Regions from separate parts of the Paenibacillus sp. FSL M7-0134 genome, predicted to be linked through region 2. Evidence: predicted binding sites of a transcription regulator. Region 2 holds the regulator's gene; the other holds the start of a gene.
What was found. Region 2 encodes NrdR, which represses ribonucleotide reductase genes. Its sites were predicted from a motif close to AACACNATATATNGTGTT; they were not measured.

Region 1 (3,414 bases), 170 kb from region 2:
TTCCTTGGTCCACGTGTGGCTGGATTTCTGCAATCAGATCAAGCACTTTGAACTGATCCATTTGATAAGCGGATTTATAGAAGAACACGTTATCCTTTTGCAAATAAGGCATTGGATAGTAGGTCGTCGAATTGGCATAGGTACGGGTTTCAATCTGCTCAACAATCGGCATGACGCTGGATGTTGCATTTTGAATGTACGAAATGCTAGCAGTCGGCGCAATCGCCATACGATAGGCGTGGTACAGACCATTTTTCATCACATCTGCTTTTAATTTGTCCCAGTCCGCTGAAGTCGGAACATAGATGCCTTTGAACAACTCTTGCACACGTGCAGTTGTCGGACGATAATCTGTGTTCAGGTATCGGTCAAAATATACGCCTGTCGCATAATCCGATTCCTCAAATCCATAAAAGCTTTGTCCAGCTGCTTTTGCGATTTCCATACTCTTTTCGATGGAATGATAGTTCATCGTCATGAAGAAGGTACGGACAAAGTCTTTTGCTTCATTGCTTTCATACGCAATTTTGTTTTTGGCAAAGTAGCCGTGCAGATTCATAACACCCAGACCGACGGAGTGCATTTCCCGGTTCGCTTTTGCAACACCTGGTGCATTAGCTACTTGGGTCATATCGCTGACTGAGGTGAGCGCAATCATACCCTCATGAACGGATTCGCGAATTTTACCATGTTCCATCACATTTACAATGTTCAGAGAAGCCAGATTACAGCTCACGTCCCGGCGGATAGTATCCTGTTGTCCGTAATCTGTAATTTCGGAGGTTTCCTGCAACTGGAAGATTTCCGTGCATAGGTTCGACATCTTGACTTGACCCACGTTTTTAAGAGCATGTGCCTGGTTCGCGTTACTTTTGTTCATGATATATGGATAACCAGACTCCAACTGAATCATGGCAATTTTCGTCAGCATGTCACGTGCGCTCATCGCTATTTTTTTCTTCACCCGCTCGTCAGCGAGCAGCGTGTCGTACATTTCATCCAAATCCATGTCGTCCAGATGCGTTCCATAGGCTTTGAACACACTGTAAGGAGCAAATACATGCAGCGGTTCATTATCTTGAGCCAGCTTGTAAAAGCGGTTTGGCACCAGTAATCCAATAGAAAGTGTCTTGAGACGTACTCTTTCGTCAGCATTGATTTTTTTGCTATCCAGGAACTCAAGCACGTCCCATCCGAAAATGTTGTAATAGGCTGCGCCAGAGCCTTTACGTTGCCCCATTTGATCCGCATAGGAGAAGCCGTCTTCCATCAGCTTCAGCACAGGCATAATGCCTTTTGCTGCGCCTTCTACGCCTTTAATCGCTTCGCCGCGTGCTCGCAGCTTCGACAGGTTGACCGCAACACCGCCCCCGATTTTGGACAACTGCATGCAGGTGTTCAGCACATAGTTGATTGAGTTCAGGGAGTCGTCCATTTCGAGCAGGAAGCAGGATACCAATTCCCCACGGCGGCTTTTGCCTGCATTCAGGAAGGTTGGTGTTGCTGGCTGGAGGCGTTGCTCCATCATCGAGCGGGACAACAGGCGTGCCTTATCGGCGTTACCGCGTCCTAAATGCAGCGCGACAGCAGCAACCCGGTCAGGGTAATGTTCCAGATAGACTTTCCGGTCGTTACTCTTCATTGCATAGTCGGTGTAAAACTTGGATGCTGCCATATAGGAAGGAAATTTAAAATTATAGCTATGAGTGATATGGAAAATATCATTAATTTCGTCAGCCGTGTAGCTGTTATAGAAATTTTCGTAATAATCATTCTCAATCATATACAGCACTTGAGCGGCTGTGTCAGCAAACTTCAAACTCCGTTCCTGAACTTCCTTCATAAACTCTGCTACAGCCTCTTGGTCTTTTTCCAATTGGAAAAAGCCGTCTGTATCGCGTTTCATCAACATGTTGTTCAATTCAATATGCCGCAACTCGGCTCACCTCCTGTTTAAAACGCTCTACATCTCCGAACGTTCCAGATAATTCAAATTTACTAATCACGGGGACATTATAATGATCGGCAATCAAATCCGCACTTTTGGCAAATTTCTCACCCCAGTTACGGTTGCCGCTTGCAGCTACACCAACAAGGTTTTGAGCATTCTTTTTTAAAAAGGAAGACACCCTCTCAGGTATCTGCCCAAACCCAGTTGTATATGTAATAAGTACGTAAGGTTCTTCTATAGTCATTTGCTCCTCGATCTGAACCGCTGGAAGCTTGAGCTTGTTTATAAATCTTTTTACATTGCCGGTCTTCGAATCATATGCAATCAGCATGGTATGCAACCTCCTTAAACAATTAACGAAAAAAGAAAACGCATTGCCTAGGATCTATTATAGATGGAATCCCTTGCTGGCTGCGCCATTTAAGATTTTGACTCTATATTTACATGTATTTTCATACCTGTATCTTCAAGATATCGGGCATAAATACGTTTTTTACACTATATTTAGAGTACATTCTCTATTTTATATCTATATATAGTTTTGTCAATCGGTCTAGAAGGGATCAGAGGACCCAGATCGGGTATAAGTCCAAGCGGGGTGCGGAAAAGAGCGAAAGAACTTTTTTTTCGTAAGTATGTTAAAAAAGTATTGGAGTTTTTGAGGGTGAAGATGTACGATTTGTCAATGGGCAATAGAATGGAAAATTTACATTTTACTGTAGAAAGGATGAAGCAAATGGGAAGTGATTTTATGGAATTTCAATCGTTTAATACAATCTTTTTTATCGTATTTGGACTTATTGTTTTTGTAATCATTATGGGAATTGTCAAAACGATAGGAGCGGGCCTGTCCAATCAAGCAGCCGAACGGGTAAAACGTTCATGTAAGGTTGTGGATAAACGGACGAGAGTGCGCGGGGGATCAGGCGATTTTTCAGCTTCGACATATTATTATATCACCTTTGAGTTTGACGGGGGTGAGCGTATGGAGCTGGAGGTGAAGGATACGGATTTTGGTATGATTGTGATCGGAGATCGTGGGGAGCTTCATTATAAAGGTACACGTTTTCTGGAGTTTGTAAGAGTAATGGAAGCATAAAGGTTGACCGGAAAACTAGAGTACTACCCGAACAAAATACATACTGAGAGGAAAATGACGATGCCACATATCATTGGAAAACGAATTGTATTGAGAGAATACCGTCAAGAAGATATACCGAATATCCGAAAATGGGTCAATGACCCGGAAATCACACACGGGTTAAGCGACGTGTTTGTCTATCCGCATTCACAGACTAATAGTGAGTCTTTTGTACAAATGATGATTGACGGCAACTCCGAGATCAAAGGTTTTGTCATTGCGCATAAAGACACACTGGACTATATCGGACAACTGGATTTATTTAAAATCAACTGGGTGAATCGGCACGCTACCCTTGGTATTGTGATCGGGCGTGACGGTG
Region 2 (3,414 bases):
GTATGGTATCTGATGAGTTGGAAAGAGAACCTGCATTCGAGGAGAGAGCATCGTTGAAAAAAACATTCAAGCTTACTTTTGGTATTGCGGCAACTCTGGCTGTTGCCTTGATACTAATTGTTCTATATCAAAATTCCTACAAGATGACAGAAGAAAAAATACAAATTAAGACACCTAAAGGGCTGTTAACAGGTACATTAGCTTTGCCTAAGAACTACTCGGGAAAGGTTGGATTGGTTGTTTTTGTCCATGGGGATGGTCCTATTAATGACACATATGATGATGGATACAAACCACTGTGGGAAAAGTTCGCTTCCAAGGGTTATGCCTCCCTGTCACTGAATAAGCCCGGTATTAACAGCGCTCCTGGCAATTGGCTCGACCAAAGCATGGAGGACCGCGCACAGGAGATCCGATATGCAATAGACTGGGCAAGAAGCTTACCGATGATTGATAAGCAAAAAATCGGCCTATGGGGAGCCAGTCAAGCAGGATGGGTCATTCCGAAGATCGTTAAAGAGGAGCATGATATTGCATTCAGCATCCTTGTATCGCCTGCCGTGAACTGGATTTCCCAAGGACAATTTAATACCAGAAAAGAAATGGAACAAGAAGGAGCTACTCCGCAAGAAATTCAAAAGACATTGAACTACGATCAAGAAGTTCTACAGTTACTGAAAAAGCATGCTTCTTATGAAGAATATCTAGGCATAGCCGATCCTGACGATATGATTTCCAAAGAAAGATGGAGCTTTATAGGCAAAAATTTTCTGTCTGATTCCACCGAAGAATTAAGTCACTTCCATTCTCCTGTACTCTTGGTTCTGGCTGGCAAAGATATTAATGTTGATGTAAAGGATACCGAGCGAGTCTATCGCCAGAAAATACCTCCAGAACTGCTGTCCGTGATTCATTTACCTGAAGCCGACCATTCCATGATGGATGAAAAAATCGCGCGTTCAAAATCTCTAACTTTCTTAACAGCCGTATTCGCCCCAAGAAAATTGGTGAATGGTGAGTATCTCAAATCCCTTTCCGATTATGTCAGTCAGCGTTAAACAATGATGTTCTTTTTTGCCATACTTCTTTTGATATGCTAATGAAAAAATGCTAATGAAAACCCCATAACTGTTCTCGGTTAGACTGGGAATAGATCTATAAACAACAAAAAAACGGCATCTCTGCCGTTTTTTCTAAAAGGATGGACTCTCAGGGACTCGAACCCTGGACCAATTGATTAAGAGTCAACTGCTCTACCAACTGAGCTAAGAGTCCATAATAAAAGTTTGGTGGAGCCTAGGGGGATCGAACCCCTGACCTCATCGCTGCCAGCGATGCGCTCTCCCAGCTGAGCTAAGGCCCCATCATAAGTAAGTTAATCAACGTTTCAAGCGACTTCTATATCATATAAAATTTTTATTCCTGTGTCAATACTTTTATAAAAAAAATATAATCATCTTCCCACCTTGACCCAAGAAAGATACAGTCAGCGATCAGTCGCTGGCTGTATCTTTAGATAACAATGTTTTCAGTTCCTTCATAAACATATTGATGTCTTTAAACTGACGATAGACGGACGCAAAACGTACGTAGGCGACTTCATCCACTGGGTAAAGCTGTTCCATGACCAGCTCCCCGATCTGCTGACTATCGACTTCTGTGGCTGCTGTGTTGCGGATAGCGTTCTCCACCTGGGATACGATCATATCCAATTGCTCGACGGATACTGGGCGCTTCTCACAGGCTCGAATGAGACCGCGCAGCATTTTATCACGACTAAACTCTTCACGGCTGCCGTCTTTTTTGATGACCATGAGTGGGGTTTCCTCCACCATTTCAAAGGTGGTAAAACGCCTGGCACACTGCTCACATTCACGGCGGCGACGGATGGACTTGTTATCATTCGCAGGTCGCGAATCCAACACTTTTGTGCCATTGTAGGCACAATACGGACATTTCATAATCTCACCACTTTCTTTTTCCAATAAATTCCCGAAGATTTTTAGTAATAATTTTGTCAAAACGGATCATAATATGTTTACCACATCGCGAGGAGGTGAACAACAATGGCACAAGGAAACAATGGCAACTCCAACAATCTGGTAGTCAGCAGATCCTCCGGCGCTCTGGAGCAAATGAAATATGAGATCGCTCAAGAGCTGGGTATCAGCATTCCTCAAGATGGATACCAAGGTAACATGACTTCCTATGAGAACGGTTCGATCGGGGGCTACATCACAAAACGCCTCGTAACGATCGCCGAACAACAATTGGCAGGTCAATACCAATAATCGCGGTAATAATGCAGAAATAACAAGAAAAAGTGTATGGACGGGCTGCTAAAAACAGCCTGTCCTGCGCTTTTTTTCATTTTAAAGCGAAAAGGCTCATCATGTCATTAACTTGTCTTTTAAAAATCATTATAAATTTTCGTGTATTGCCTGTAGTAATAAATGACCCGCTGTACATAATGTCGTGTCTCACCAAAAGGGATTTGCTTAATGGACTCTTCTTTTCCATCCCACACTCCCTTATCGAGCCACTCTTGAACTTTACCCGGCCCTGCATTGTAAGCAGCTACGATTGCTACAGGATTATCCTGAAACTTCATGGATAGGTTATGCAAATACCAGGTTCCCAGCTCTATATTGGTACCAGGCTCGTGCTTGACACTGTCTAGCGGAACCTTTTGAATCTGGGCGCTGTCCATAATCCAATTTGCTGTATTCGGCATAATCTGCATCAACCCCAGTGCACCCTTATGCGATTGCTTACTGGTTTTAAAATTGGTTTCTACGCGGATAATAGACGCCACCAAAAATGGGTCCACTTCATACGTTTGTGAATACTGCCGAATCTCATCCTTATATTGAATCGGATAGAACCAGGACATCCAATTTGAATTGAGGAACAGAATCAGGACAAACCCGACAAACAAAGTGAGCAGGACTCTTTTCTTTCGCAAAATATTCATGCAAGTCCCTTCCGCTGCCAAAATTGATCAATTTGTCGTTTCGTCTCAGACTGTGTTCCGCTATTATCGATAACGATATCGGCCAAGTTTTTCTTTTGTTCAATATCCATTTGTGCGGACAGCCGAAGTCCAGCTTGTTCCTCCGTCAGACCGTCTCTGAGCATCAGACGCTGGAGCTGAATATCACGTGGTACGTACACAACCATAATTTCCTCGTACAAGCTCTCCAGCCCGGACTCGTACATTAACGGGATATCTGCCAAAACAAGCTTGTCCGGCTGTTCCCGTTCATATGCTTCCATACGCAGTCGCATTTCCTCACGAATAGCAGGATGTGTAATATCGTTAAGTGCCTGCCGCTGGGCAGGGTCTCCGAATACAATCTCACCCAGTTTTTTGCGGTGCAGGGTTCCGTCACTGTTCACTATAGCTTGTCCAAA

Region 1: a site for NrdR is predicted at 2,446-2,463, ahead of nrdI (class Ib ribonucleoside-diphosphate reductase assembly flavoprotein NrdI). Genes of this name have one in related genera too.

Annotation. Positions count from the first base shown of each region.
Region 1 is NZ_JBBOXV010000002.1:1,595,168-1,598,581, forward strand. It holds gene nrdE (class 1b ribonucleoside-diphosphate reductase subunit alpha) at 1-1,936, opposite strand, end outside; gene nrdI (class Ib ribonucleoside-diphosphate reductase assembly flavoprotein NrdI) at 1,923-2,282, opposite strand; gene NSQ58_RS22990 (DUF2500 domain-containing protein) at 2,688-3,050, shown strand; gene NSQ58_RS22995 (GNAT family N-acetyltransferase) at 3,111-3,414, shown strand, end outside.
Region 2 is NZ_JBBOXV010000002.1:1,423,653-1,427,066, reverse strand. It holds gene NSQ58_RS22115 (GNAT family N-acetyltransferase) at 1-57, shown strand, start outside; gene NSQ58_RS22110 (alpha/beta hydrolase family protein) at 54-1,058, shown strand; tRNA gene NSQ58_RS22105 (tRNA-Lys) at 1,203-1,275, opposite strand; tRNA gene NSQ58_RS22100 (tRNA-Ala) at 1,288-1,363, opposite strand; gene nrdR (transcriptional regulator NrdR) at 1,494-1,961, opposite strand; gene NSQ58_RS22090 (alpha/beta-type small acid-soluble spore protein) at 2,067-2,291, shown strand; gene NSQ58_RS22085 (lytic transglycosylase domain-containing protein) at 2,411-2,974, opposite strand; gene coaE (dephospho-CoA kinase) at 2,971-3,414, opposite strand, start outside.